Regions from separate parts of the Mesorhizobium sp. RSR380A genome, predicted to be linked through region 1. Evidence: predicted binding sites of a transcription regulator. Region 1 holds the regulator's gene; each other region holds the start of a gene.
The links. The regulator PhoB, encoded in region 1, activates phosphate uptake and scavenging genes when phosphate is short. The targets are predictions, from matches to a motif close to TGTCATNNANCTGTCAT.
Positions count from the first base shown of each region.

Region 2: a site for PhoB is predicted at 7,101-7,117, ahead of ACYG9Z_RS24460 (RNA degradosome polyphosphate kinase). Genes of this name have one in related genera too.
Region 3: a site for PhoB is predicted at 6,251-6,267, ahead of ACYG9Z_RS18380 (ceramide glucosyltransferase). Genes of this name have one in related genera too.

Region 1 covers NZ_JBTTIB010000001.1:2,286,959-2,296,832, reverse strand. Annotated here, with positions in the region: gene ACYG9Z_RS11065 (PAS domain-containing hybrid sensor histidine kinase/response regulator) at 1-1,474, shown strand, start outside; gene ACYG9Z_RS11060 (substrate-binding domain-containing protein) at 1,971-2,999, shown strand; gene pstC (phosphate ABC transporter permease subunit PstC) at 3,096-4,556, shown strand; gene pstA (phosphate ABC transporter permease PstA) at 4,553-5,869, shown strand; gene pstB (phosphate ABC transporter ATP-binding protein PstB) at 5,887-6,711, shown strand; gene phoU (phosphate signaling complex protein PhoU) at 6,753-7,457, shown strand; gene phoB (phosphate regulon transcriptional regulator PhoB) at 7,474-8,163, shown strand; gene ACYG9Z_RS11030 (ROK family protein) at 8,194-9,429, opposite strand; gene xylF (D-xylose ABC transporter substrate-binding protein) at 9,695-9,874, shown strand, end outside.
Region 2 covers NZ_JBTTIB010000001.1:5,053,216-5,063,089, reverse strand. Annotated here, with positions in the region: gene fumC (class II fumarate hydratase) at 349-1,746, shown strand; gene ACYG9Z_RS24475 (DoxX family protein) at 1,995-2,417, shown strand; gene ACYG9Z_RS24470 (DoxX family protein) at 2,556-2,963, shown strand; gene ppx (exopolyphosphatase) at 3,222-4,754, opposite strand; gene ACYG9Z_RS24460 (RNA degradosome polyphosphate kinase) at 4,754-6,946, opposite strand; gene ACYG9Z_RS24455 (zinc-finger domain-containing protein) at 7,180-7,425, shown strand; gene ACYG9Z_RS24450 (FAD-dependent monooxygenase) at 7,445-8,683, shown strand; gene ACYG9Z_RS24445 (TIGR02117 family protein) at 8,907-9,572, opposite strand; gene ACYG9Z_RS24440 (amino acid ABC transporter ATP-binding protein) at 9,678-9,874, opposite strand, start outside.
Region 3 covers NZ_JBTTIB010000001.1:3,805,343-3,815,216, reverse strand. Annotated here, with positions in the region: gene araD1 (AraD1 family protein) at 69-1,064, shown strand; gene ACYG9Z_RS18400 (hypothetical protein) at 1,090-1,539, shown strand; gene ACYG9Z_RS18395 (ABC transporter substrate-binding protein) at 1,556-2,326, opposite strand; gene ACYG9Z_RS18390 (2'-deoxycytidine 5'-triphosphate deaminase) at 2,428-3,522, opposite strand; SAM riboswitch at 3,663-3,740, shown strand; gene ACYG9Z_RS18385 (O-succinylhomoserine sulfhydrylase) at 3,798-4,988, shown strand; gene ACYG9Z_RS18380 (ceramide glucosyltransferase) at 5,000-6,151, opposite strand; gene apaG (Co2+/Mg2+ efflux protein ApaG) at 6,373-6,765, shown strand; gene ACYG9Z_RS18370 (Hsp33 family molecular chaperone) at 6,951-7,982, opposite strand; gene argF (ornithine carbamoyltransferase) at 8,091-9,002, opposite strand; gene ACYG9Z_RS18360 (aspartate aminotransferase family protein) at 9,021-9,874, opposite strand, start outside.

The sequences.
Region 1 (9,874 bases):
GCTGGTGCTCGACCCTGCGCCCTTCAACCTGCCCGAAGCGATCGAGGATGTGGCGACGCTGATATCGACGCGCGCCAAGGAGAAGGACCTCGAGCTCATCGTGCGCGTCGAGCCGGGCCTGGAAAGCCTGTTCGTCGGCGATGTCGGTCGCGTCAGGCAGATCGTCACCAATCTGGTCGGCAACGCGGTGAAGTTTACCGACGAAGGCCACGTGCTGGTCGACGTGACCGGACAAAGGGGGCCGACGGGGACAAAGCTTACCGTTTCGGTCACCGACACCGGCATCGGCATTCCGCAGCAGAAATTAAAGCTCGTCTTCGAAAAATTCAGTCAGGCCGACACCTCGTCGACCAGACGCCACGAAGGCACAGGGCTCGGGCTCGCCATCACCTCGCGGCTGGTCGAGTTGATGGGCGGCGAGATCGGTGTCGAGAGCGCCGAAGGCAAGGGCTCGACCTTCTGGTTCACCGTGACATTGCCCAGGGCCGAGGAACAGACCGGACGGCGGATCATGCCGGTCGACGTGACCGGCTCACGGGTGCTGATCGTCGACGACAATGCCGTCAACCGATCGATCCTGAGCGAGCAGATGGCGTCATGGACCTTCGATTCCTGCGCCGCCGAAAGCGGACCCGAAGGGCTCAAGGTGCTGGTCGCCGCGGCTGCCTACGGCGTGCCGGTCGACTGCGTCGTGCTCGATTATCAGATGCCGGGGATGAGCGGCGCCGAAATGGCGCGCGTCGTGCGCAACACCGCAGGGCTGGCCGACACGCCGATCATCATGCTGACCTCGGTCGACCAGTCGCTCGCCAACACCAGCTATCGCGATCTCGGCATCGACGCCCAGCTGATCAAGCCGGCGCGTTCCTCGGTGCTTCTGGAAACGCTGGTCGCCACCATCCAGCGGCACCATCACAATATCACGGACAGCCGTGTGCTGCCGGCGGCAAGCAGCGGTTCCGGCGGCGGCAGGAACGAACCGTCGCCGGCAAAGCCGCCGCTCGCTGCATCGGAACGCGCCTTGCTGCAACCGCCGCCGGTTCGTGCCCGCGCCCGGGCCGCCGGGGATGAACGCCGGCTCGACATTCTCGTTGCCGAGGACAATGAGGTGAACCAGATGGTGTTCACCCAGATAATCGGCGAAACCGGCTACAGTTTCGAAATCGTCGGCAACGGCCGCAAGGCGCTCGACGCCTTCGGCCGGCTTAATCCGCGCATGATCCTGATGGACGTCTCGATGCCGGAGATGAACGGGCTCGAGGCCACCGCCGCAATTCGCCGGCTGGAAGAACATACGGGTATGCATATCCCGATCGTCGGCGTCACCGCGCATGCCTTGAAGGGCGACCGTGAGCGCTGCCTGGAAGCCGGCATGGACGACTATCTGCCCAAGCCGATCAGCCCCAGGGCGCTGCTCGAAAAGGTCGAGCGCTGGGTCGGCATATCAGGCGAAGCCCAACGAGACGCTGGATAGCAACCTGCGGCGCCGCCGGGATTCGGCCGCGCCGCAACAGCCAAGGATATGGTGCGATCGCACCATATCAAAGCTGGCGCCCAGTCAGGACAATGGTCGCAACGAAACCGCTCATTCAGTTACGGGCGGGAGCAAGCGACCGCCGACAAGAAACAGCGTCGAATCTACCCCAACGGACCTGTTTTTGGCGATGGCTCGGCCAAGATTCGCTCTGGTCACGGGCAACGCGCTCCCGTCCGGTTTTTCTTTCTCGGCATCGCGGCCTGCGGTGTGCCGGGACTTGATGCCAGCACGAATTGCGCAAGCGTCTGATTCCAGCGGCAACTTCCATTCCCACAAACCGGCTTAAAGGGTGCGGCCCACAAGACGTCTGTGCGACGTTACCGGGCTGACACGAAACTGTCATGCGACTGTAATAATCGAAGGCTATTGGCCTCAGCGGGCGCCGGTTTGAAGAGGGCGCCAAGAGACCATCTTCCGAACAGGAGCAGGCCACATGAAGAAATTCCTCGTTACGGCATCGGCCGTGGCGGTAGCGTTCGCCGCATCGTCCGGTGTCGCCGCTGCGCGTGACCAGATCCAGGTCGCCGGTTCGTCGACCGTGCTGCCTTACGCCAAGATCGTCGCCGAGCAGTTCGGCGAAACCTTCACCAACTTCAAGACCCCGGTGGTCGAGTCCGGCGGCAGCGGCGCCGGCATCAAGGAGTTCTGCAAGGGCGTCGGCGAAGACACGATCGATATCGCCAACTCCTCGCGCCCGATCAAGAAGGACGAGCTGAAGTCCTGCGCCGACGCCGGCGTCAAGGACGTCCAGGAAGTCCGCATCGGCTATGACGGCATCGTCTTTGCCACCGACATCAAGGGTCCGGACTGGGCGCTGGTTCCCGCCGACATCTACAAGGCGCTCGCCGCCAAGCTGGTGGTCGACGGCAAGCTGGTCGACAACCCGAACACCAAGTGGAACCAGGTCAATCCGAAGCTGCCCGACTGGGATATCGCCGCCTATATCCCGGGTGAGAAGCACGGCACCCGTGAAGTGTTCGAGACCAAGCTGCTCGACGCCGGCTGCGACAAGGCCGCTTTGAAGGCTGCCGGCATCGCCGACGACAAGGAAATCGGCAAGACCTGCATCGCCATCCGCAAGGACGGCAAGGCTGTCGACATCGATGGCGACTACACCGAGACGCTGGCCCGCATCGACTCCAACAAGACCGGCGTTGGCGTGTTCGGCCTCGCCTTCTACGAGAACAATGCCGACAAGCTGAAGGTCGCTACCGTGGAAGGCATCGTGCCTTCGACGCAGACCATCGCCGATGGCACGTACCCCGTGTCGCGGCCGTTGTTCTTCTACGTCAAGAAGGCGCATCTGGGCGTCGTTCCCGGCCTCAAGGAATATGTCGAGTTCTTCCTTGATGACCAGATGATCGGCCCGGAAAGCCCGCTCGCCCAGTACGGCCTGGTTTCCGCTCCCGACGCCGAACGTCAGGGCCAGCGCGACGCCTTCGCCGCCGGAAAGACGATGTAATCAACCGACCGGATCAGGGCGCGGACCAAATCCGCGCCCTGATTTCGCCGCTTGCCGCAACGGTGGCGGCGATCTGAATTTTCCCTGGGGTGGGTGATGTCGTCCTTGCTCGTACTCGCCATAGTCATCGCCATAGGCGTGGTCGCTTTTGTGATCGGCCGCCAGCGCGCAGCGGCGCAGGATACCGGCAAGGTCAAGCCGCATTCGCGCGCGCATTATCATGGCTGGTGGGCCTTTCTGCTCGCGGTCCTGCCTGCCGTCCTGCTGCTCGCCGTCTGGGATATCGGCTCTCCCTTCTATCTCGACCGGCACATCCATGCCGCTTTGCCCGAGCGCACCGCCGACACAAAGGTGGCCAGCGAAGCGCTCGACGCCAGCCTGGTGAAGAGCCTGGCCAAGGGCCTGCGCCGGCTCGATGGCGATACCGCACTTCCCGCTACTTTCGCCGAATTGCAGCCGCTGCTCGCCGCCAAGGGCGTGGCACTGGCCAGCGACACACAGGACTATATGATCCCGATCGCGGTCGAGGCGAACCAGGTCCAGGACCGGCTCGGCCTGTTCGGCGCCGTGCTGACCTTCGCGCTGTCGGTCGCCGGCGCCTTCTATGCGCTGAGGCAGATCGCGCCGCGCGCCAGGGCGCGCAACAATGTCGAGAAGCTGATGCTGTGGGGGCTGCTTGCGGCCTCGACCATCGCCATCCTGACCACGGTCGGCATCGTGCTGTCGATGCTGTTCCAGACGATCACCTTCTTCGAGAGCGTATCGCCGATGAGCTTCTTCTTCGGCACGGTGTGGGATCCGCGTTTCGCCGCCGCCGGTTCCGGCGGCAGCCAGGGTCAGTTCGGCCTGATCCCGCTACTCGCCGGCACGCTCTACATCGCCGCCGTCGCGCTTCTGGTCGCAGTGCCGGTCGGGCTGATGTCGGCGGTCTACATGTCCGAATATGCCTCGCGCGGTGTGCGCTCGGTGGTCAAGCCGGCGTTGGAACTGCTGGCCGGCATTCCGACCATCGTCTACGGCATCTTCGCCGTTGTCACGCTCGGACCGTTCTTGCGCGACCTGTCGGCGGCACTCACCGGCGGCTCGCCCTTCATCCAGGGCCAGAGCATCTTCACCGCCGGTCTGGTGATGGGCGTCATGCTGATCCCGGTCGTGTCCTCTTTGTCCGACGACATCATCACCGCGGTGCCGCGCGCAATGCGTGACGGCTCGCTCGGCCTCGGCGCCACCCGCTCCGAGACGATCAAGCGGGTGATCCTGCCGGCGGCACTGCCCGGCATCGTCGGCGCCATCCTGTTGACGGCGTCGCGCGCCATCGGCGAGACGATGATCGTCGTGCTGGCGGCGGGCGTCGCCGCCAATCTGACGGCCAATCCGTTCGAGGCGATGACGACCATCACCGTCAAGATCGTCAACCAGCTGACCGGCGACCTCGAGTTCAACTCGCCGCAGACGCTGGTCGCCTTCGCGCTCGGCCTGACGCTGTTCGCGCTGACGCTGGTGATGAACATCGTCGCCCTCTACATCGTGCGCAAGTACCGGGAGCAGTACGAATGACCGACATCCCCCTGGACACGATGGCGGGCGCCGTCGCGCGACCGCGCCGCGACATCGGGCTGAAGGCGCGCTATGCCGCCGAACGCCGGTTCCGCATCTATGGCGTGATTGCGATCTCGGTGGGCCTGGCGTTCCTGGCCATCATGCTGATCACCATCGTCTCGAAAGGCTACACCGCCTTCTGGCAGACGACGGTGACGCTGCCGGTCACCTTCGACGAGAAGGTGATCGATCCCTCCGGCAAGCGCGCGACCGACCCTACCGTGCTGATCAAGGCGAACTATCCCAAGCTCGCCGAAAACGCGCTGGTGGCCAAGCTCGGCATCGATCCGGCCAACAAGCCGATGATGCTGAAGCTCAAGGGCTTCCTGTCGGAAGGCGCCCGCGTCCAGCTGCGCGACATCGTCTCCGCCGATCCGTCGGTGATCGGCAGGACGCGTGACGTCGACATCCTGGCTGCCGCGAACCTCGACTCGGCCTTCAAGGGCCAGATCGACCTCGGCGTCGATGAAGCGCGCCGCAAGGTGTCCAACCAGCAGATCGACTGGATGAACAAGCTTAAAGCCGACGGCGTGATGGCCGAGCATTTCAACACCGGCCTGTTCACCTATGGCGCCTCCAGCCGGCCCGAAACGTCGGGCATGGGCGTGGCGATCATCGGCTCGTTCTACATGATGGTGATCGTGCTGTTGCTGGCGCTGCCGATCGGCGTCGCCGCCTCCATCTATCTGGAGGAGTTCGCCAAGAAGAACCGCTTTACGGACCTGATCGAAGTCAACATCAACAATCTCGCGGCGGTGCCGTCGATCGTCTTCGGTCTGCTTGGCCTTGCCGTGTTCATCAACTTCCTCGGCATGCCGCGCTCGGCTTCCTTCGTCGGCGGCCTGGTGCTGACCTTGATGACATTGCCGACCATAATCATCGCCACGCGCGCCGCCCTCGCCGCGGTGCCGCCGTCGATCCGCTCGGCGGCCCTAGGTCTCGGCGCCTCCAAGATGCAGATGGTGTTCCATCACATCCTGCCGCTTGCCGCCCCAGGCATCCTTACCGGCACCATCATCGGCCTGGCGCGTGCGCTCGGCGAGACAGCACCGCTGCTCTTGATCGGCATGGTCGCTTTCGTCGCCGATTATCCGACGACGCCTTTCGATCCGGCGACCGCGCTGCCGGTTCAGATCTATATGTGGGCAAACGAGGCTGAGCGCGCTTTTGTCGAGCGCATGTCCGGCGCCATCATCATCCTGCTCGTCTTCCTCATGGCCATGAACATCACCGCGATCGTGCTCCGGCGCCGCTTCGAGCGGCGCTGGTAGAAAAAAGGCAATTTGGTATGAACATCATGACCGAACAGTCCCTTGAGAATGCAGTGGGCGACAAAATGAACGCCAAGTCGAACGAAGTCATCAAGATGCGCGGCGACAAGGTCGGCGTCTTCTACGGCGAGAAGCAGGCGTTGTTCGACGTCAATCTCGACGTGCGTCAGAACCAGGTGACGGCGCTGATCGGCCCGTCCGGCTGCGGCAAGTCGACCTTCCTGCGCTGCCTCAACCGCATGAACGACACCATCGATTTGGCGCGGGTGACCGGCAAGATCACGCTCGATGAAGACGACATCTACGACAAGAACATCGATGTCGTCGAACTGCGCGCCCGCGTCGGCATGGTGTTCCAGAAACCCAACCCGTTCCCGAAGTCGATCTACGAGAACGTCGCCTACGGCCCGCGCATCCATGGGCTGGCCAAGCGCAAGTCCGACATGGACCAGATCGTCGAGCAGAGCCTGAAGAAGGCGGCGATCTGGAACGAGGTCAAGGACCGCCTGCAGGAGCCCGGCACCGGCCTGTCCGGCGGCCAGCAGCAGCGCCTGTGCATCGCGCGCGCCATCGCCGTGTCGCCGGAGGTGATCCTGATGGACGAGCCCTGCTCGGCGCTCGATCCGATCGCCACCGCCCGTGTCGAGGAGCTGATCGACGAACTGCGCCAGAACTACACGATCGTCATCGTCACCCACTCGATGCAGCAGGCGGCGCGCGTGTCGCAGCGCACGGCGATGTTCCATCTCGGCTATCTCGTCGAGGAGGGCGCCACCGACAAGATGTTCACCAACCCCGACGACAAGCGCACCCAGGACTACATTACCGGCCGCTTCGGCTGAGCCGTCCGGCGGGTGAATTTTCAGGCACGAGGACCAAGATCATGGGTGAACATACCGTCGCCTCCTTCGATGAAGAGCTCGGGCAGATCAGCAAGCTGATCCGCGACATGGGCGATCTGGCAGGCTCGATGGTCAGCGGCTCGACCAGGGCGCTGCTCAATTCGGACAATGCGCTGGCACAGCGTGTCGTTTCCGACGACGCCATCATGGATGCGCGCCAGCGCGAACTGGACGACCGCGCCATCACGCTGATCGCCAAGCGCCAGCCGATGGCCAACGATCTGCGCGCCGTGGTCGGCTCGATCCGCATGGCGGGCGACCTCGAGCGCATCGGCGACCTCGCCAAGAACATCGCCAAACGCGTCGGCACCGTGGGCTTGAGCGTCACGCCGCGCGACCTCTCGCACTCCATCGACGCCATGGCGCAACTGGTGCTGATCCAGGTGCAAGGCGTCGTCGAGGAATATGCCGCCACCGATGCGGCAGCGCTTGCAAAACTCAGGAATGACGACGAGCGCATCGACGTCAAATACACGTCCGTGTTTCGTGAGCTCTTGACCTACATGATGGAAGACCCTCGCAACATCACCGCCTGCACGCATCTCTTGTTCTGCGCCAAGAATCTTGAGCGCATCGGCGATCATGTCACCAACATCGCCGAAAATGCGTATTATGTGCTGACCGGCCAGCAATTGCCCGCCAATCGTCCGAAGCAGGACGAGACGGCGATGGCCACGCCGGCCTGATGAGGGTGAACTGCCTATGATCGCGCCACGCATCATGGTCGTGGAGGACGAGGAGCCACTAGGCGTGCTCCTCCGCTACAACCTCGAATCCGAAGGCTATCAGGTCGAGGTGGTGACACGCGGCGACGAGGCCGAGATCCGCCTGCAGGAAAACGTGCCCGATCTCCTGGTGCTCGACTGGATGGTGCCGGCTGTTTCCGGCATCGAGCTCTGCCGGCGGCTTAGAGTGCGGCCCGAAACCGAGCGGCTGCCGATCATCATGCTGACCGCGCGCGGTGAGGAAAGCGACCGCGTGCGCGGCCTGTCCACCGGTGCCGACGACTATCTGGTCAAGCCATTCTCGACGCCGGAGTTCATGGCGCGCGTGAAAGCGCTGCTGCGCCGCGCCAAGCCGGAAGTGCTGTCGAGCGTGCTCAAGGTCGGCGACATCGTGCTCGATCGAGAATCGCACCGGGTCTACCGCAAGAAGAGCGAGATCAGGCTCGGACCGACCGAGTTCCGGCTGCTCGAATTCATGATGCGCCATCCCGGCCGCGTGTTCTCGCGCAGCCAACTGCTCGACAATGTCTGGGGCGAGACGATCTATATCGACGAGCGAACCGTCGACGTCCATGTCGGGCGATTACGCAAAGCGGTCAACAACGGCCGCATGCCGGATGTCATCCGTACCATTCGCGGCGCCGGCTACGCGATCAGGGAAGACTAGGATGCTGCGCGTCGCGCCGTTGCCGGCCATTCAGGCGACATGCTTGCCGGATTTGGCCTGAATGCCCGGCGCGAAAATCTCCTGATCGACGAAGCCGAGCGCGCGCATGGCGCAGCCTTCGCGGATCAGCGGCAGTTCGTTGGGCTCGGTGTCGAAGGAGATCGACTTCGAGTGCTGGCCGCCGGCAGTCTGGGCGATGGCCTCGCGCAATGCCGGCTCGATCAGGTCGAAGGCGGCGGCGCTGACGCCTACCATGGCGACGGGTGCCGGATCGATCAGCGCAAACAGGCTGCCGAGGCCGAAGCCGAGCGCCTCGCCGGCCTTGCGATAGGCTTCGCGCTCCGGGCCGTCGGTTTCGCGGGCGCGCGCGGCGAGTGCGCGCATATCAGCGTCGCCGATATCGACCGGCTCGGCATCCTCGCCCATCATTTTGGCGCTGCGCCAGATGGCGTAGTTTCCGGCATAGGCTTCCACGCAGCCGCGCCGCCCGCAGCGGCAGAGCGCGCCGCCCGGACGGTGGATCATGTGGCCGAACTCGCCGCCCGAGGAATGGGTGCCGGTGAACAGTTCGCCTTTCAGCACCAGGCCCATGCCGATGCCGTGCGATAAGAGGATGGCGATAAAATTGTCGCGGTAGCGCTCGGGCTGGCGCCATTGCAGCGCCACCGCCATCATATTGCAGTCGTTCTCCATGGTGGCAGGAATGCCGAATTCCACTTCCAACATGTCGGCGAAGGCAATGTCGGTCAGTGGCGTGATTGGCGACCACAGCATGGCCCGCGCCTGCGAATCGGTGATGCCCTGGATGCCCATGGCAATGCGGGCGATGCTCTGGACGTCCAGGTCCGGGTCCTCGAGACGCCTCCGGACGATTGCTACGCATTCGCCGATCAGTTCGTCGCGCGGCTTGGTCAGCGTGTCCAGCCGGCGCTGTTCCTCGGCGACGACGTGGCCGGCATAGTCGATGACGGTGACGGACAGGAAATTGAGCGACAGCACGACGGTCATCACCGCCGCCGCTTCCGGGTTGAGACCAAGGCCCACCTGCGGCCGGCCGCGTTTCAGTGCGCCGGTCTCGCCAGGTTTGCCTTCAATCAGGATGCCTTCTTGAATCAGATCAGACGAGATTGCCGATATGGTCGAGTGGCTGAGGCCGGTGGTCGCCGCAATCTCGGTCCGCGACGGCTGGCCGGCCCGGCGCACGGCTGAAATCACCATCGCACGGTTGCGACGGCGCAGATCGTCGTGGCGGATTCCAACCGACATTTGTTTCCTCCCGGCCTCCTCGCGCCTCATGATAGTGAAGGCGTTCGACGGCACCAGCCAAATATTGGCAGACGCCGGCAGCCCTGTCATTGTTTATTGCGGACCTCGAAAAAATTCGGCAAGGCCATCAGAATCCATCAGAATCGATGTTGACAGCGCCTTATCATTGAACCAGTATTTTTTCGAGGCTCGAAAAAATAGGGCCTCTGTGTGCCGGCCCTCGGGCCAGTTTTGTCGCGCCGCACGCGGCGCAGGGAGGATTATGATGAACAGATTTGCAGCCGCCATGCTGGCGGGTGTCGCCATGTCGCTGGCGCTGGTGTCGGTCGCGCAGGCGAAGGACAAGGTCATCGGCGTGTCGTGGTCGAACTTCCAGGAAGAGCGCTGGAAGACCGACGAGGCGGCGATGAAAACGGCGATCGAGGCTGCCGGCGACAAGTACATT
Region 2 (9,874 bases), 2.8 Mb from region 1:
CTCATCGCTGCTGTTGCCAGTGAGACGCCGGCACGGATGGTAGTTTGTGTGGCAGCGTCGCTCGTAGGTAGACGTGAATTGCGCATTGCTGATCCTGGGGGAAGTTTGCGTAGAGCAATCCGCCAGCTCGACATGATCTCATCGAGCTAAATCCGCAAGTTTCCGTCCACTTTATGGGATCAAGCCGCACTGAGGAGCAATTTCCTTCACACGAAAGTGGAGGGTGCAGGATCCCGAAGGCCGGCGCTACCGCTTCAACCGATTTACTGCCTGCCGGCCGCAATCTCTGCTTGAAGGCCATTGTGCAACGCGATACGCCGTTGCCGAATTCGATCGTCGGAGATACAAGTGACCGCTGCCAGGACCAGAACCGAAACCGACACGTTCGGCCCCATCGAGGTTGCCGCCGACCGTTACTGGGGCGCGCAGGCGCAGCGTTCCCTCGGCAATTTCAGGATAGGCTGGGAAAAGCAGCCGGCCTCGATCGTGCGTGCGCTCGGCATCGTCAAGCGAGCGGCGGCGGAAGCCAATATGGAGTTGAAGCGGCTCGATCCGGCAGTCGGCAAGGCGATCATCGAGGCGGCGCAAGAGGTGATCGACGGCAAGCTGAACGATCATTTCCCGCTGGTCGTCTGGCAGACCGGCTCGGGCACGCAGTCCAACATGAACGCCAACGAGGTGATCTCCAACCGGGCGATCGAACTTCTGGGCGGCGTCATGGGCTCGAAGAAGCCGGTGCACCCCAACGACCACGTCAATATGAGCCAGTCGTCGAACGACACCTACCCGACAGCCATGCACATCGCGTGCGCCGAGCGCATCGTGCACGATCTGCTGCCGGCGCTGAAGCATCTCCACGCTGCGCTCGAGGTCAAGACGAAGGCCTTCGCCCACATCATCAAGATCGGCCGCACCCATACGCAGGACGCGACACCCCTCACGCTGGGCCAGGAATTTTCCGGCTACGCCGCGCAGGTGGCCTCTTCGATCAAGCGCGTCGAGATGACGCTGCCCGGCCTGCAGGAACTGGCGCAGGGCGGCACCGCCGTCGGCACCGGCCTCAACGCGCCGGTCGGCTTTGCGGAAAAGGTGGCGGCGCGCATCGCCGAAATCACCGGCATCGCCTTCGTCACCGCGCCGAACAAGTTCGAGGCGCTCGCCGCGCACGATTCCATGGTGTTCTCGCATGGCGCCATCAACGCGGCGGCCGCCGCCCTCTTCAAGATCGCCAACGACATCCGCTTCCTCGGCTCCGGCCCGCGCTCGGGCCTCGGCGAACTGTCGCTGCCGGAAAACGAGCCGGGTTCCTCGATCATGCCGGGCAAGGTCAACCCGACCCAATGCGAGGCTCTGACGCAGGTCTGCGTCCAGGTGTTCGGCAACAACGCCTCGCTGACCTTCGCCGGCAGCCAGGGCCATTTCGAGCTCAACGTCTACAACCCGCTGATGGCCTACAACTTCCTGCAGTCGGTGCAGTTGTTGGCCGACGCCTCGATCTCCTTCACCGACAATTGCGTCGTCGGCATCGAGGCTCGCGAAGACAACATCAAAGCCGCGCTCGACCGCTCGCTGATGCTGGTGACAGCGCTGGCGCCGACGATCGGGTACGACAATGCCGCCAAGATCGCCAAGACCGCGCACAAGAAGGGCACCACCTTGCGCGAGGAAGCACTGGCCACCGGGCTGGTCAGCGAGGCAGACTACGACCGGCTGGTGCGGCCGGAGGACATGACGCATCCGGGTTAAGCGGTTCCAGGGGAAGTGCCTTCCTCGAAGCGCGCAGCCCTTCCTCTTTGGAATTGCGTCAACTAGAAATCCGAATTGTGTGGCGGGACAATTTGCTCCCGCCGCTGCTGGCCGCGACAAGAATTTTGCGTCGGTCGAACGATCCCGAAATGTACGTCCTGTGAACAATGTGTCGCCGGACTGGCGGCTTTGGTGAACAGTCGGCTTGGTCTATCTGACGGGACATCAACCCTTTTCGGAGAGCCACCATGTCCATCAACACTTCCGCTGCCGGCGCCGGCATCGCGTCCAACAGCTCCACCACCATCCTGCTCGGCCGCATCCTGCTCGCCGCCATCTTCCTGCTTTCCGGCTTCGGCAAGCTCACCGCCATTTCCGGCACCGCCGGCTATTTCGGCGCCATGGGCCTGCCGGTGCCGACCATAACGGCCATTGTCGTCGGCCTGATCGAATTGCTCGGCGGCCTTGCCGTGCTCGTTGGCTTTCAGACCCGCATCGCCGCCTGGGTGCTCGCGGTTTTCACCATCGCCTCGGCCTTTGTCGCCCATACCGCCTGGGCCGACCAGAACCAGATGATCCATTTCCTGAAGAACGTCGCCATCACCGGCGGTTTCCTGCTGCTGGCTTCCTCGGGCCCTGGCGCCTACTCGATCGACGCCAAGCGCGGCTGAGCTTTCCCTCCCCAAGCCTGAAAAAAGCGGCGTGGAATTTTCCACGCCGCTTTTTCGTTGTCTGCCCAAGCGCACGCTCGTCCCATCCCTGCTAGGGTCGGTCTCGAAACAGCCGGCGGACAGACAACGGAGATGACCATGCCCCGCGATGCATTGCTTCTGATTTCCCGGCTGCTGCTCGCCGCCCTGCTCGTTCCCTCCGGCTACCACGCGCTCGCCGACATTGCCGGGACGACCGGCTATTTCGCCGGCCTCGGCATGCCATTGCCGACGCTTGCTGCCTGGGGCACCGGGCTGTTCGAGTTGATTGCCGGTCTCTTGGTACTGGTCGGCTTTCAGACGCCGGTCGTTGCGATACTTCTTGCCGCTTTCTGCGTCGTTGCAGGCTCCATCGGCCACTACGGCCAGGGCGGCGATGACCCGATGCTCACCTTCCTGCACCAGCAGATGCTGATGAAGGATATTGCTATCGCCGGTGGATTCCTGGCGCTAGCCATGGCCGGCGCCGGGGCCTGGTCGATCGACGGGCGCCGCGCCGCGGTCTGATATCGTCAAATATCGTCCCAGGTTGATTCCTCGCCGAGGCAGGTCGACCCCCACTCCGTCTCGGCTTCGCCGAGCCACCTCTCCCCGATCGACGGGGTATAGGAAGGGCGCGAGCCTATTGCCGCCAACGCTTTCCAACGAGGCTCCCTTCCTTTCCCTCCGGAGGGGGAAGGTGGCGGTGCGAAGCAGCGACGGATTGAGGAAGCCGGTCCTCGAACGCGAGGCCGACGACGACATGGTTTTGCTGTCAGGCCGCGCCTACTTCACCGACACGCTCTGCCCACCCTCGACCGCCAGCACCAGCCGGCGGTTGGTGATCCGCGCCAGTTGCGCCAGCCGTCCGGCCGGGCGTTCGCCGTAAAGATCGGAAAGTGAGGCCGGCAGCACCAGCGCCAACGTGCCATTGCCGCGGTTTTCCCATTTCAGCCGCGGCATGACGCCGGGCATGGCCGCAGTCAGCAGATAGACGACGCGCAGCACCGCCGCCAGGATGCGGGCGCGCTCGAGATAGCGCGGCGTCGCCAGGCCGCGGATTTCCGGCGCCGCATCGTTGAACACGCCTTCGTGGCGGAACAGGCCGACCAGCGCCAGGAAGGCACGGCCGGGGTGATCGACGCCAATGAAGGAGGCGTGGGCAATGATGTTGAGCGACTGCTTGCCGCGATATTCCGGGTGTGCGCGCCAGCCTATATCGGCCAGCAGACAGGCAGCGTGGCGATAGCGCGCCTCATCCTCCGTCTCGTCGATGCCGAAGGCGGCAAAGGTCTTGTCCGTCCATTCGACAAGCTCATGCGCATGGGTGACCGAGCGCGACCGCAGCCGCGCCAGTTCCTCCGAAGCGGAGACCAGCGGATCGGCCTTCTGCTCGGCAGGGTCGAGCAGCGAATAGAGAAACCCTTCGCGCACTCCCAATGCCGAGACGATGATCTTCGACGGCTGCATCGCCGCCATGATCTCCTGCAGCACGACCGCGCCATAGGGCAGCAGTGAGCGGCGGTTCTTCGACACGCCTTCGATGCCCTTGACCTTCTCGATCTCGCCTTTCGCCACCTGCTTCAGGAAATTGGCGGCGCTTTCGACACCGATCTCATAGTGGTGCATGACGCCAAGCGGGTAGTTGGTCATTTCCATGTGCAGCCGGGCAAGGTTTCGCCAGGTGCCGCCAACGGCGTAAAAGGGCCGTCCCAGCCCGCCCTTCAACAATTTGGCGCGCGCCAGTTCGTCGCGGGTGATCTTTGCCGCCTGGGCGAGCGAATTCCTGGCCATGTCCTGCAGCCGCAGGCCACCCAGCGGCAGCGTGATGCCGTCGCCGATCGCCTCGCCATTGATGTCGATAAGCTCCAGGCTGCCGCCGCCAAGATCACCGGCAATGCCATTGGCGGGGTGGAAGCCCGAAATGACGCCAAGCGCCGAATAATGCGCCTCCTGCCGGCCAGTGAGCACGCGGATCTCGGTCTTGAGCACATCCTGGGCCCGGTGGATGAAATCGGGGCCGTTGATCGCTTCGCGGGCCGCGGCCGTTGCCAGCACAAACATGTGCTCCGCACCCGCCTGGTCGGAGAGCGCGCGGAAACGGCGGAACTCCTCCATCGAGCGCGTCACCGCCTCGGGGTCGAGCCTGCCGGTCGAAACGATGCCGCGGCCGAGGCCGGCCAGCATCTTTTCGTTGAACAGCAAGGTCGGCGAGCGCGCCAATCCTTCATAGACGACAAGGCGGATCGAGTTCGAGCCGATGTCGATGATGGACAGCGGCCGGCGATCCTGCAGCCGGCCTTGGGACGTTGAAATCATCAGCCGCTGTTCTTCTTGCGACGCTTGAACTGCGCGATGCGCTTGGGCGCATGCGACTTCAGCGCGTCACCCCGTCCCGACAGGCTCGGATTGGTCATGAAATATTCCTGCGCGTTGAACGGTTCCTCACCCTCCTCCAGCACGACGCGCCGGGAGGTTCCGTCAGCCAATACGTCGAAACTTTGCTGGTTGTCCATGATGTTGCCCAGCATGATCTGGCCAAGGATCTGTTCATGCACCGTCGGATTGGTGATCGGCACCATGGTCTCGACGCGGCGGTCGAGATTGCGTGGCATCAAGTCGGCCGAGGCGATGTAGACGATCGCCTCGTCCGACGGCAGGCCATGGCCGTTGCCGAAGCAGTAGATGCGGCTGTGTTCGAGGAAGCGGCCGACGATCGACTTGACCCTGATGTTTTCCGACAGGCCAGGCACCTGCGGCCGCAGGCAGCAGATGCCGCGCACGACGAGATCGATCTCGACGCCGGCACGGCTGGCGTCATAGAGCGCGTCGATGATGTTGGGATCGACGAGCGCGTTCATCTTCATCCAGATGCGCGCCGGACGGCCAGCCAGCGCGTAGGCGACCTCGTCGGCAATGTGCTTGAGGATACGGCTGCGCAGCGTAAACGGCGAGATGGCGATCCGCATCTCATCGGTCGGCTCGGCATAGCCGGTGATGAAGTTGAACAGCTGGGCGACATCGCGCGCGATCGTCGGATCGGTGGTGAAGAAGGACAGGTCGGTGTAGATGCGCGCGGTCACCGGATGGTAGTTGCCGGTGCCGAGATGCACATAGTTGCGCAGCTTGCCGTCCTCACGCCGCACTACTAGCGACATTTTCGCATGGGTTTTGAGTTCGAGGAAGCCGAACACGACCTGGACGCCGGCGCGTTCGAGGTCGCGCGCCCAGCGAATGTTGGCTTCCTCGTCGAAGCGCGCCTTGAGCTCGACCAGGGCGGTTACCGACTTGCCGGCCTCGGCCGCGTCGACCAAGGCGCGCACGATCGGGCTGTCGTTGGAGGTGCGGTAGAGCGTCTGCTTGATCGCCACCACCTCGGGGTCGGCCATCGCCTGGCGCAGGAATTGGACCACCACGTCGAAGGATTCATAGGGGTGGTGAACGACGATGTCCTTCTCGCGGATGGCCGCGAAACAGTCGCCGCCATGCTCGCGGATGCGCTCGGGAAAGCGTGGATTGTAGGGGGTGAACTTCAGGTCGTCGCGTGGCACGGCGACGATCTCGGAAATCTGGCTGAGCGCCAGCGGGCCGGTCAGAACGCTGATGCGGCTCGAAGAGACGCCAAGCTCGCCGGCGACGAACTCGCGCAATTCGCCGGGCATCGACTTGTCGAATTCGATGCGGATGACCGAACCGCGGCGGCGCCGCTTCAGCGCCGTCTCGAACAGGCGCACGAGATCTTCCGACTCTTCCTCGACCTCGATATCGCTGTCCCGGATGATGCGGAAGGTGCCGGAACCCTTGACCTCATAGCCGGGGAACAGCTTGCCGATATAGAGGCCGACAGCCTCCTCCAACGGAATGAAGCGAACGTGCTGCTTGCGGTCGGGCAGACGGATGAAGCGCTTCAGCGCCACCGGCAGGCGTAGAAGCGCGCTCATCTCCTCGCCATTCTTGCGATGGCGCAATTGCAGCGCCATCGAGAAGCCGAGATTGGGAATGAACGGAAACGGATGCGCCGGGTCAATCGACAGTGGAGTCAGCACCGGGAAAACCTGGTCCTGGAAATGGTCTTCCAGCCAGACTTTTTCATCCTTGGTCAGTGCATCGCGGGTGATGCTCTCAATGCCTTCCTTGTTGAGCAGCAACATCAGCGCCGAAAGGCTGTTCTGCTGGTCCTCCTGCAGCCGCTCGACCTCGCGCAGCAATTGTTCCAGCTGCTGCTCCGGCGTGCGGCCGTCGGGGCTCTTGAGCGCAATGCCTTCGCGCACCTGGCCCGCAAGGCCGGCGACGCGGACCATGAAGAATTCATCGAGATTGGCGGCCGAAATCGACAGGAAACGGACGCGTTCGAGCAGCGGATGGTGCTCGTTCTGTGATTCCTCGAGCACACGCCGGTTGAACTGCAGCCAGGAGAACTCACGGTTGACGAACCGATCGGGGTTGCCGCCCTCGGGGCTCGCCACTTCGACATTGATGAATTCGCTCTGCACCGGCTTCAGTTCGTTCATGGTTCCTGCTCTTCCCCGCCAACCGTCCCTTGGAGCGCCGCTGGACGTGCCATGCCTCTAACACGCTTTTGTGACGCATGGCCCTTCGGCGAAAACCATTCCGATTTCAGGGACGTGCACTTAACCGGCTCACCGTATCCTCTGACAGGCTTTTGCGACAGTTTCATTTCATCGATCTTGCAAACAGGCCTGTTATGTTCCAGATGCTTTTCGACGAGATCAAGGAGACGACGATGGCAGGCGGTTCCATTCCCCATTTCCAGAACGATGCGGGCCATCCGGCAATCGACATCGGCGTCAAGGAATTCATGTGCACCGGCGCCAACCCGCCCTTCGACCACCCACATGTGTTCCTCGACATGGGCGACGACAATGAAAAGGTCTGTCCCTACTGCTCGACGCTCTACCGCTATTCGGCGAAGCTGAGGGCGACGGAAACGCTGCCGGCTGGTTGCCTTTATATCGACCAGGCCGCCTGATCCTTCCGCGACAAGCCCGATGGAAGACATCAGGTCCCGGCAGGTCATAATCGCCGGGGCCGGCATCGCCGGGCTGACCGCTGCCCTTGCCTTCGCCGGACGGGGTTATCCGGTAAAGCTTATCGAACAGGCACAGCACCTCGAAGCGGCCGGCGCCGGCATCCAGCTTTCGCCCAACGCAACACGCATTCTTGGAAAACTCGGCGTGCTCGACCGACTGCTGCCCGCAGCGTTGCGGCCGGAAGCGGTCGTGCTCAAGGACGCCGGGACGCTGCGCGAACTGGCGCGGGTACCGCTCGGGCACGCCGCCGAAGCGCGCTGGCAGTCGCCTTATCTCGTTGCTCACCGCGCAGATCTGCAGGCAGCGCTGTTGGCGCAAATGGCTGAACGGCCGGAGATTGAGCTCATCACTGGCGCCCGCGTGACCGGCATCGTCAAAGACGCGCAATATGTCGCCGTGACCGCCGAAGTGGACGGCCGCGAGATCGAGGCACGCGGCAAACTGCTGGTCGGCGCCGACGGCGTCTGGTCGGCGGTCCGGGCGCAACTCGCAGGCGAGGACTTCGTCAAAAGCCGTTTTTCGGGCGAACTCGCCTGGCGAGTCACGATCGCGGCCGAGAGCGCCGCCTGCGAAGCCTTTGCCGCGATCGGCGCCGCCGACTGCGTCACCACGTTCCTGCATCCAGGCTTCCACATGGTCGCCTATCCCGTCAGCAAAGGCCGGGCCTTCAATCTCGCCGCCTTCACCAAGGGTGAGCGCATGGCCGAAGGTTGGTCGGGTCATGCCGATCCCGCGATCCTCACGGCTGCCCTGCGCGGCACCGCGCCGGGCCTGACGAAGCTTCTGGCACTGGCCGGCCCATGGACGGCCTTTCCGATCCACACCGTCGAACAACAGCGGTGGACGAGCCCGCAGGGCATCGCGCTGATCGGCGACGCCGCGCACGCGATGACGCCGTTTGCCGCACAGGGCGCCGCGATGGCGATCGAAGATGCCATCACGCTTGCCGACGCTATCGCCGATTTCCCTGGCGATCTGCCCAGAAGTTTTCGAATCTGGGAAAATCTTCGGCGGCCGCGTGTCGCCAAGGCCGCGCGTCGTGGGGCCGTAAACCGCCTCGCCTGGCATGCTGCCGGCCCGGTGGCGATCGCCCGCAATCTGTTCCTGGCCATGCGCTCGCCCGACAAGCTCGCCGCCGACCTCGACTGGCTCTATGGATGGCGAGCGGACACTCGGCAGTCTAGATCGTCGACGTAGCGATCCTTCCCACCCCCCTCTGTCCTGCCGGACATCTCCCCCGCAAGGGGGGAGATTGGATGTCGCCGCCGCCTTCGCCAAAATCGCCGGCGTTGCAGCAGGAGCGCCGCGGGCAAAACGGCTGATCTCCCCCCTTGCGGGGGAGATGGCCGGCAGGCCAGAGGGGGGTGCTGTCCCGCTGGCTTCAAAAGATCCAACACTGTCGCGGTGCGATGAAGGACTGCTAGTTATAAAACCGCATCGACAAGCCCAGCGAGGCCGGCAGCGGGTTCCACCAGCCGGTGCGCAGGCCGGCGGTGCGCAGGCCGGCGGCTGTCCAGGTGTTGCAGCCGACAAGCGCGTTGAAATGGCCGTTCGCCTCGAAGAAGCGGTCGAAGCTGGAATGGGCGGCGTTCTCGATGACCACCGGACCGTGCGGCCCTTGCTGGAAACTCGCGTCGATATAGTCGAGCAGCGCTGCAAAACGTTCCTCATCGATGTCGAAACCGGTGGCAGCAGGGTGCGGCTCGGCGATGGCCCCGGCGATATCGACGTGCATGACCGAGGCGTCCAGTGTCAGCGCCTTGAGGACGGGCACTGTCTTCAGCTGCGACCAGCTCGGCGTCTCCAGATAGAAGGCCCGGCCGCCCCAGCCAAAGACGATGTAGCGCACTTCCGGGGCGTCGACAGGGATGCCGGCAGCGACCAGGAAATGGAAGCGCCGGCGCACCTCGTCATCGACGGGAATGGCGATGTCGGTGTGGATCGGATTCTCCAGCACCAGAATATGGCGCGTGCCCTCACCCGCCGCTGACGCCGGCCACAGCGGACGCGGCACCAGCGTGCCGAGCGTGGCAGCGAGCGCGACCACGATAATCAGCATGGCCAGGAAACGCAGGGCTTTTCTCATGCGGCGGCGGCTTTGCGTTTCAATGGAGAAGATCAACCCCGACCCCAGATAGCAAAAGAGCCCGGCCGCATTACGGCCGGGCTCTTTTGGTTCGCATGAAAATGCTCAGTGCAGGATCTGCGACAGAAACAGCTTCGTGCGCTCGTGGCGCGGATGGTCGAAGAACTCGGCCGGCGTGTTCTGTTCGACGATCTGGCCCTGATCCATGAAGATCACCCGGTTGGCGACCTTGCGGGCAAAGCCCATTTCGTGAGTGACGCACAGCATGGTCATGCCTTCCTCGGCCAGGCCCACCATCGTCT
Region 3 (9,874 bases), 1.5 Mb from region 1:
TCCGAGCCGCGCAGGTCAAGGTTTGCCAAGGGGCAACCCGGCCAAGGCACATGAGAGAGGATTTCATCATGCTAATCTCCCAGATCCTCGACGACGCCGAGACCATCCGCGTCGTCGCCCGCAATGGCGGCGGCAAGACCAGGATCATCAACGGCGCCCGCAGCGTCTATTCGCTGGCCATGGAAGCCGCGCGCACCGGAACGGGCCTCGCCGCGCTGATCGAGCGCAAGGGGTTCGGTGAAGCGATAGACCTCGACGCCGTCTACAAGAAGGGCCGGCTGGTGTCGCCGATCAACCATCCCGATCCTGCGCATCTGCATCTGACCGGCACCGGCCTGACCCATCTCGGCTCGGCGGCGACGCGCGATTCCATGCACAAGAAGCTCAGCGATGGCGGCGAGGAGCAGCTTACCGATTCCATGAAGATGTTCCGCATGGGGCTCGAAGGCGGCAAGCCGGCCAAGGGCCAGACCGGCGTGCAGCCGGAATGGTTCTACAAGGGCAACGGCACCATGGCGGTGGCGCCGGGCGCCGCACTGATGTCGCCGGCCTTTGCGCAGGACGCCGGCGAGGAGCCGGAAATCGCCGGCATCTATGTCATCGGCGACGACGGCGCGCCGTTCCGCGTCGGCTTCACGCTGTCGAACGAGTTTTCCGATCATGTTACCGAGCGGGTGAACTATCTGTTCCTGGCACATTCCAAACTGCGCAACGCCTCGTTCGGGCCGGAAATCCTGATCGGCGACCTGCCGGCCGACGTCAGGGGCTCATCGCGAATCTATCGCGACAGCAATTTGCTGTGGGAAAAGCCGTTCCTGTCGGGCGAAGCGAACATGTCGCACACAATCGCCAATCTCGAACATCATCACTTCAAATATTCGGCCTTCCGCCAGCCGGGCGACGTGCATGTGCACATGTTCGGCACGGCGACGCTGTCCTTTGCCGACGGCATCAAGACTCAGGCCGGCGACGTGTTCGAGATCGAGGCCGGGGATTTCGGCCTGCCGCTGCGCAACCCGCTGGAGATCGAGCAGCCGGTGAAGGTGGCGGTGAAGGCGCTTTGAGGCAGCATCACATTTGGGAGCCGGAATGAACGGAATGCGGCTTGTCATTGTGTTCACGGGCGTGGCCCTGTTCCTGACCCAACCGTCGGTGGCCTTTAGCGCCGGCCAGTGCAGCCCGAAGTCCTATCGTGAAGCCCGTTTGGCGATGACGAGCCGTCTTCTGGCAACCGGCTATTCGAAAGCCCAGGTGAGCTTTCTGATGCGCAACACGGATCACATGACATCAGCGCTTCGCACCGACAGGCTGAACAACAATGGCAAGGTCTGCGGCATCGACTCCGCCAAGGCCCATGTCCTCGGTTGCCTCGACAAGCAGTTGTTCCCGTTGAAGCGCGGCTCAAACGCTTCGCTCGACGAGGTCAAACTGACCGAAGGCTTTTGGGGCAGGAAACGTTTGGCCGCACGCGAACTGCTGTTTATCGGCCATTTTCATGCCTGCCTTGGCGCCGCGAAATCGTATCTCTTTCGCGGCTGACGCCGGCGGACGGGACTCAATAGATATCGAAATCGAAATACTTGGCCTGGATCTTCTTGTAAGTGCCGTCGGCGACGATGGCGTCTATCGCCGCGTTGAGCTTGTCGCGAAGTGCCGTGTCCTCCAGGCGGACAGCGATGCCGGCTTGCGTCTCGGTGCCCTTGACGTCACCGACAAGCTTGCAGCAGCCGTCGCTCGCCTTCTTCAGCCAGTCCATCAGCACGAATTTGTCGGAGATGACGGCGTCGAGACGGCCGTTCTGCAAGTCGGTGATCGCCTCTTCCTGGGTGGGGTAGAGTTTCGCCTCGGCGCCGGCCTTGCCATAGGCGTCCTGCGCATAGTCGGCCTGGGTGGTCGAGGCCTGCGCGCCCACCGTCTTGCCGGCAAGGGCTGCCGGTTCGGTGGAAGTGAGGTCGCTGTCCTTCGGCGCCACCAGCGCCAGCGGCGTCGTGTAGTATTTGTTGGTGAAGGCGACCTGTTTCTTGCGCTCCTCGGTGATGCTCATCGAGGCGATGATGGCGTCGAACTTTTTCGCCTGCAGCGCCGGGATGATGCCGTCCCAGTCCTGGGTGACGATCTCGCACTCGACCTTCATCTGCGCACACAGCGCATTGGCAATGTCGATGTCGAAGCCCTCGATCTTGCCGTCCGCGGTGATGGTGTTGAAGGGCGGATAAGCGCCCTCGGTGCCGATCTTCAATTTCTCCTGCGCCTCAGCCAGCGAGCCGGCCGATATCACCAGCATGGCAGCGCTCGCTGCCGATATGATCCATCTTGAAATCTGCATCTTGGTTCCCCTTGCGCGCCGTTCTCTTGCCGGCCACCGAAAGGCAGCCAAGCATGGTGAGGCAGCGCAGGCAAGTATTTTGCCTGACGGTGATCGAAGGTTCAGCCGGCGGGGCGGAAATGCTTGGAGAGCTTGAGGCCTTGCGCCTGGTAATTCGAGCCGAGATCGGTGCCGTAAAGCGCCTGCGGCCGCTTCAGCATGTGTTCGTAGACCAGCCGGCCGACAATCTGGCCGTGGTCGAGGATGAACGGCACTTCGTGGCTGCGCACTTCGAGCACCGCCCGGCTGCCGGTGCCGCCTGAGGCCGAATGGCCGAAGCCCGGATCGAAGAAGCCGGCATAGTGAACACGGAATTCGCCAACCAGCGGATCGAAGGGCGTCATCTCGGCGGCGTAGAGCGGCGGCACGTGCACGGCTTCGCGGCTGACCAGGATGTAGAACTCGTCCGGGTCGAGCACCAGTTCGCCGGCGCCGCTCTTATAGAGCGGCTCCCAGAAATCGACGGCATCCTGGGCGGCGCGCTTGTCGACATCGACCAAGCCGGTGTGATGCTTGCCGCGATAGCCGACCAGGCCGTTCTGGTCGCCGTCAAGATCGATCGACAGCGCAATGCCGCCGCCGGAAATGTTGGGCGGCTCGGTCGCCACCAGCATCTCGGCGCGGTGCAATTCGTTCAGTTCTGCCTCCGACAACAGCGCGTTGCCAGTGCGAAAGCGGATCTGCGACAGCCTCGATCCGGCGCGTACGACGATCGGGAAGGTGCGTGGACTGACTTCGAGATAAAGCGGCCCGTGATAGCCGGGGGCGATCTTGTCGAACTCATGGCCGCGATCGGTCATCACCCGGGTGAAGATGTCGAGCCGGCCGGTCGAGCTCTTCGGGTTGGCCGAGGCCGACACGTTTGCGGGCAGCGCCAGGCTTTCGAGCAGCGGCACGATGTAGACGCAGCCGGTTTCCAGCACCGCGCCCTCGGCGAGACTGAATTCGTGCAATTTCAGCCGGTGAAGCTTGTCGGCCACCAGATGATCGGGACCCGGCAGGAAGGAGGCGCGCACGCGAAAAGCCTTGTCGCCGAGCCTGAGATCGAGGCTCGCCGGCTGCACCTGGTCGACATCGAGCGCGCGCGGCGACTTCAGCGCGCCGGACTGAAACAGCGCGGAAATGTCCTGATCGGGAAGAATGCCTGTCTGCCGCAAAAGGCTGGCTCCGCTCCAAGGTCGGTCTCTTTGTGGCAGGTTCTTGCCGCAAAACCGCTGGATATTATTGCGGAACCTGCCTAGTACAAACCTCTTAATGAAGCCGGCAATTGACGCAAGCGCAGGTGAGGTCTAAAGGGTCGTTATCCCGTGGTGATTTGGCCGGTCGGCTTGCAGCCACGTTAAACAAGTCGCTAAAGGACCGTCGGGCCGCAAGGCCATATGGACCGGTTGCGACTTTCGCGGCCGGTTTTTTTGTGTCTGGAACAAAAGCGATGAGCACCAAGAAGCGTAACTGGAAACCTCAGACCGCACTCGTGCACGGGGGAACGCTGCGTTCCCAGTTCGGCGAGACGTCCGAAGCGATGTACCTCACCCAAGGCTATGTCTACGAGACGGCGCAGGCTGCCGAGGCCCGTTTCAAGGGCGAGGAGCCGGGCTTCATCTATTCGCGCTATGCCAACCCTACCGTCGACATGTTCGAAAAGCGCATGTGCGCGCTGGAGGGTGCCGAAGATGCGCGCGCCACGGCGTCCGGCATGGCGGCGGTGACGGCAGCGCTCCTGTGCAGCGCCAAGGCCGGCGACCATATCGTTGCGGCGCGCGCGCTGTTCGGCTCCTGCCGCTGGGTGGTGGAGACGCTGGCGCCGAAATACGGCATCGAGGCAACGCTGGTCGACGGCACCGACATCGCCAACTGGGAAAAGGCGGTGCGGCCGAACACGAAACTGTTCTTCCTGGAAAGCCCGACCAATCCGACGCTGGAAGTGGTCGACATCGCAGCGGTGGCGGCGCTCGCCACCTCGATCGGCGCCAGGCTGATCGTCGACAATGTCTTCGCCACGCCCTTGCAGCAGAAGCCCTTGCAGCTCGGCGCCCATATCGTCGTCTACTCCGCGACCAAGCACATTGACGGCCAGGGACGCTGTCTCGGCGGCATCATCCTGTCGGACAAGAAATGGATCGACGAGAATTTGCACGACTATTTCCGCCACACCGGCCCGAGCCTGTCGCCGTTCAACGCCTGGACGCTGCTCAAGGGCCTGGAGACGCTGCCGGTTCGGGTGCGCCAGCAGACTGAAAGCGCGGCCAAGATCGCGGATTTCCTGGCAGGACGGCCGGAAATTGCCCGCGTCATCTATCCCGGCCGCGCCGACCATCCGCAGGCTGACATCGTCAAAAAGCAGATGACCGGCGGATCGACGCTGATCTGCCTCGACGTCAAGGGCGGCAAGCAGGCGGCCTTCGCCTTGCAGAACGCGCTCGACATCGTGCTGATCTCCAACAATCTCGGCGACGCCAAGAGCCTGATCACCCATCCGGCGACCACCACGCACAAGAACCTCAGCGACGAAGCTCGCGCCGAGCTTGGCATCGGGCCGGGAACGCTCAGGCTGTCGGTCGGTCTTGAGGATACGGACGATCTGCTGGAGGACGTTGCGCAGGCGCTGAAGGCAGCCGGGTAGGCCGCGAGGCGTCACGCTCCCGACGAAACCTCTTCCAGTTCGGCCGTCTTGGTGCCGATGGTCATGATGTTGCCGCGCCAGTCGACGGCGCCGCTCAGCCAGCCGCGCGCCCAGATGGCGGGAAGCATCATGTCGCGCACCATCATCGCCGGGACCATGCGCAGCGACAGGTGCCAGCCCTTGGCCGCGGCCAGCGCGCATTCGGGAATGTAGGCCGCCGCCAGCACGGCCAACACCGTGGCCGGCAGGCTGACGCCGGCACTTGCTGCCGCCACCAGCGCCAACGCCAACGGCACGGCGACGCCGGTCAGGATCTCGGGTGCGAAAAACAGCGGGAAAGTGACGCGGCGCAACCGCGCCCAGCGCGCCTGACGCGACCAGATGTCGGCAAGTCGGCGCTGCCCCAGTGGTTGCTCGAAAGGCGAGGCAACGAGATTGACGCGCAGGCCCAGTCCGTTTACCAGCTTGGTTGCAGCAGCATCCTCGGCGATCTCGGCGGCCAGCGCGCGGATACCGCCATTGGTATCGAGCATCGGCTTGTTCCACAGCATGCTCTTGCCCTGGGCAAAGCCGAGGCCAAGCGCCTCGCCGGCATATTGCCAGCGCGCCTGCAGCGTGTTGAGGAACGCGCATTCGACCTCGGCCCAGAAGCCATCCGGCCGCGAGCCGATCGGCGTCGAGCAGATAAGCCCGGTATTGGTCCGCCAGGCCGCCATCAGGTGCTGGACGTAATCCCTAGGCATCAGCACGTTGGAATCCGCCAGAATAACCCAATGATTGCGCGCCGCTTCCCAGCCCTTGACGCAGTTGTTGAGCTTCGGGTTGCTGCTGACGCGGTCGTCGCCGATCAGCAGCCGGGCCGGCACGTTGGGAAACAGGACGATCGCCCTGTTTATCAGTTTGACGACGGGATCGTCGGCGTGAGCGACGCAGAAGATCAGTTCGTAGCGCGGCCAGTCGAGCGAGAAGGCTCGCTGCAGCGTCTCTTGTGTGAACGGCTCCACGCCGCGCGACGGCACGACGATCGAGACCGGTGGCTGCTCGTCGGACGGCGGAGGGATAAGGCGACGCGCTTGCAGTTTCGACGAAGCAAGCAGGATGCTGGCGAGATTGGAAAGAAGCAAAGCGGAGGAAGCGAAGGCGGCTGTGAGAGCTAGTTCCATGAGATCTGGTCACTCCGGAAAGGCCGCTCGCGGCTGCTTTGTCAGTCGACAGATGGGCCTTGAGTCGCCGGCAAGGTTTGCGCACACCAACATTGTCATGTGTCACTTAAATGACATTGTTTGTCGGCACCTCCGCTTTGAGGCTGGCAGGACATGCCGCTCTGCGCGTATCAAACCGCATGGCGCGACAAATGTTCCTTGCCGCGCAACCGGAGCAGCCCATGTATCGCGCCGTCACGCGCAACATCGAAGTGCAGGTCAGACCGTTCTACCTGGAGGACCGCTCGGACCCGGCGGAGAACCGTTATGTCTGGGGCTACCAGGTGACGATCGACAACCAGTCGGACGATTTCGTGCAGCTTATGTCGCGTTACTGGCACATCACCGACGGCAGCGGCCGGATCGAGGAAGTGCGCGGCGCCGGCGTGGTCGGCGACCAGCCTGAGCTCAATCCCGGCGACAGCTATCAATACACGTCAGGCTGCCCGCTCTCGACGCCCTCCGGCTTCATGGTCGGCCACTACACCATGTGCAACAAAAAGGGCGAGACGTTCGACGTCGCTATTCCCGCGTTTTCGCTGGATCTGCCGGGGACGCGGCGGACGGTGAATTAGGGGTTTTCTCCCCATCTCTATACGGGGAGAAATGCCCGGCAGTGCAATGAGGGGCGCCGCCGGACTCATGAGGTTATCTTCCACGCACATGACGTAGGCTATGCGCGGCCATTCACCAAAGTTCGCGCTGCCCCTCATCCGCCCTTCGGGCACCTTCTCCCGTGAACGGGGAGAAGGAAGAGATGCTACTGAGCTGCAAACTCCGCCGGGTCGAAGTCGTACTGCTTCGAGCAGAACTCGCAGGCGACGTGGATGCCGCCATCTTCGGTGCTGTCCTTGATCTCCTGCGCGGAAAACCCCTCGAGGATGCCGCGTATCTTGTCCCTTGAGCAGGAACATTGGTCGGCGACCGGCACGCCGCCGAAGACGCGCACGCCATGTTCGTGGAACAGCCTGTAGAGCAGCCGCTCGGCGCCGATGGTCGGGTCGATCAGCTCGGTCGGCTCGATGGTGCCGAGCAGCGCCACCAGCTCGCGCCAAGAATTGTCGGCCGGCTCGTTCATCACGTCGCGCGGATCGCCGTCGCCCCCCGAAATGTCGGGCACGCGCATGCGCTCGGGCGACTGCGGCAGGAACTGCGCCAGGATACCGCCGGCGCGCCACTGCTCGCGCGCACCGCCGGGGCCGGGCGTCAGCAGCTTGGCCACCGACAGCCTGAGGTCGGTCGGGATCTGCTCCGACTGGCGGAAATAGGTGCGCGCGGCGTCTTCCAGCGTCTCGCCGTCGAGCTGGACGATGCCCTGATAGCGCTGCGTGTGCGCCCCCTGGTCGATGGTCAGCGCCAAAACGCCGCTGCCCAGCAGCGTCTGCTGCGAGGTCTGGCCTGCGGCCACCAGGGCCTCCAGCCGGTCGGCATCGAAGCGCGCATAGGCGCGCAATGCCGAGGGCGTGGAGAAATCCGCGACCAGCATGTCGACAGGCCCGTCGGTGCGGGTCTGCAGGATGAACTTGCCTTCAAATTTGAGCGAAGTGCCGAGCAGCACCGTCAGCACACAGGCTTCCGCCAGCAGGCGGGCGACCGGCTCGGGATAGTCATGACGGTTGAGGATGGCGTCGAGCATCGGCCCGAGCTGCACGGTGCGGCCGCGCACGTCGAGCGGGCCTACCTCGAAGGGCACGACATGATCGTCGCCGGCATAGCCGAACTCGCCGAGTTTGGGGTGATGTTCAGTCACTTGATGCGTTTCCAACATGACAAAGCTCCAGGGCGCGGCCATGCGGCCCGGAGGGGTGCATGCGTCCAAACGCGCTTGATTTGCGTGATGGGGCGCAAATAGGCATCGCGCCGCCCCGGATCAAGCGCTTGGAGAGCAAGCGCCTGGAGATCAAGCGCCCAGACACCAGGCCAAAACCGCCTTCTGGGCGTGGAGCCGGTTCTCGGCTTCGTCGAAGACCACCGAATGCGGACCGTCGATGACCTCGTCGGTGACTTCCTCACCGCGATGCGCCGGCAGGCAGTGCATGAACAGGGCGTCGGGCTTGGCCCTCGCCATCAGCGCCGCATTGACCTGATAGGGCGAGAAGACATTGTGGCCGCGGGCGCGGTGTTCCTGGCCCATCGACACCCAGCAGTCGGTGACGATGCAGTCGGCCTGGTCGACGGCTTCCTCGGGCGAGCGGGTGAAGTGCAGCTTGCCGCCATTGCTCTTCGACCAGTCGATATGCTTTTGCGCCGGCTCGCTGCCTTCCGGCACGGCGACATTGAGGTTGAAGCGGAACCGCGCCGAGGCCTCGAGCAGCGAATGCAGCACATTGTTGCCGTCGCCGGTCCAGGCGATGGTCTTGCCGGCAACCGGACCGCGATGCTCCTCGAAGGTCATGATGTCGGCCATCAGCTGACAGGGATGGGTGTCGTCGGTCAGCCCGTTGATGACCGGAATCGTGGCATTCTCGGTCAGCTCGAGCAGCCGCTCATGCGACGTGGTGCGGATCATGATGGCGTCGACATAGCGCGACAGCACCTTGGCGGTGTCGGCAATGGTCTCGGAACGGCCGAGCTGCATTTCGGTGCCGGTCAGCATGATGGTCTCGCCGCCGAGCTGTCGCATGCCGACGTCGAAGGACACGCGCGTGCGCGTCGACGGCTTGTCGAAGATCATGGCCAGCACCTTGCCTTCGAGCGGTTTGGTCCGTTCGCCGGCCTTGAGGCGCGCCTTGCGCACCACCGCATCGTCCAGCATCAGGCGCAGATCGCCTTCGGAAACGGCGGAAAGATCGGTGAAATGGCGAAGGCTCATCGGGAATGGTTCTCGGGATTACTTCGCGGCGGCCGCGGCGATGGCGTCGGTCAGGCCCTTGGCGCCGGCGCGGATGCGATCGAGCGCTTCGCCGATCTCGGCGTCGGTGACGGTCAGCGGCGGCAGCAGACGAATGACGTTGTCGCCGGCCGGCACCGCCAGCAGATGCTGGTCGCGCAGCGCCATGTTGACCTTGGTGTTGGGCATGGCGCATTTCAGGCCAAGCATCAGGCCGCTGCCCCTGATGCCTTCGATGACATCGGGAAATTCGTCGGCGACCGCCGCCAGGCCCTGCTTCATCAGCAATGCCTTGCGCTGGACGTCTTCGAGGAAGCCGTCTTCCAGCACGACGTCGAGCACAGCGTTGCCGACCGCCATGGCCAGCGGATTGCCGCCGAAAGTGGTGCCATGCACGCCTGCCGTCATGCCGACGACAGCGTCGTCGGTGGCGAGGCACGCGCCCATCGGGAAGCCGCCGCCAATGCCCTTGGCAATCGCCATGATGTCGGGCGTCACGCCGGTCCATTCATGCGCGAACAGCTTTCCGGTGCGACCGATACCGCACTGGACCTCATCGAAGATCAGCAGCAGGCCGTGCTGGTCGCAGAGCTGCCGCAGCCGTTTCAAGGATTGCGTCGGCACCGGGCGGATGCCGCCCTCGCCTTGCACCGGTTCGATCAGGATCGCGGCGGTCTCTGGTGTGATCGCCTTCTCGGCGGCGTCGATGTCGTCGAAGCCGACCTGGTCGAAGCCTTCGACCTTGGGCCCAAAACCTTCGAGATATTTGTACTGGCCGCCGGCGGCGATGGTCGCCAGCGTGCGGCCGTGGAAGGCGCCTTCGAAGGTGACGACCCGGAAGCGCTCGGGATGGC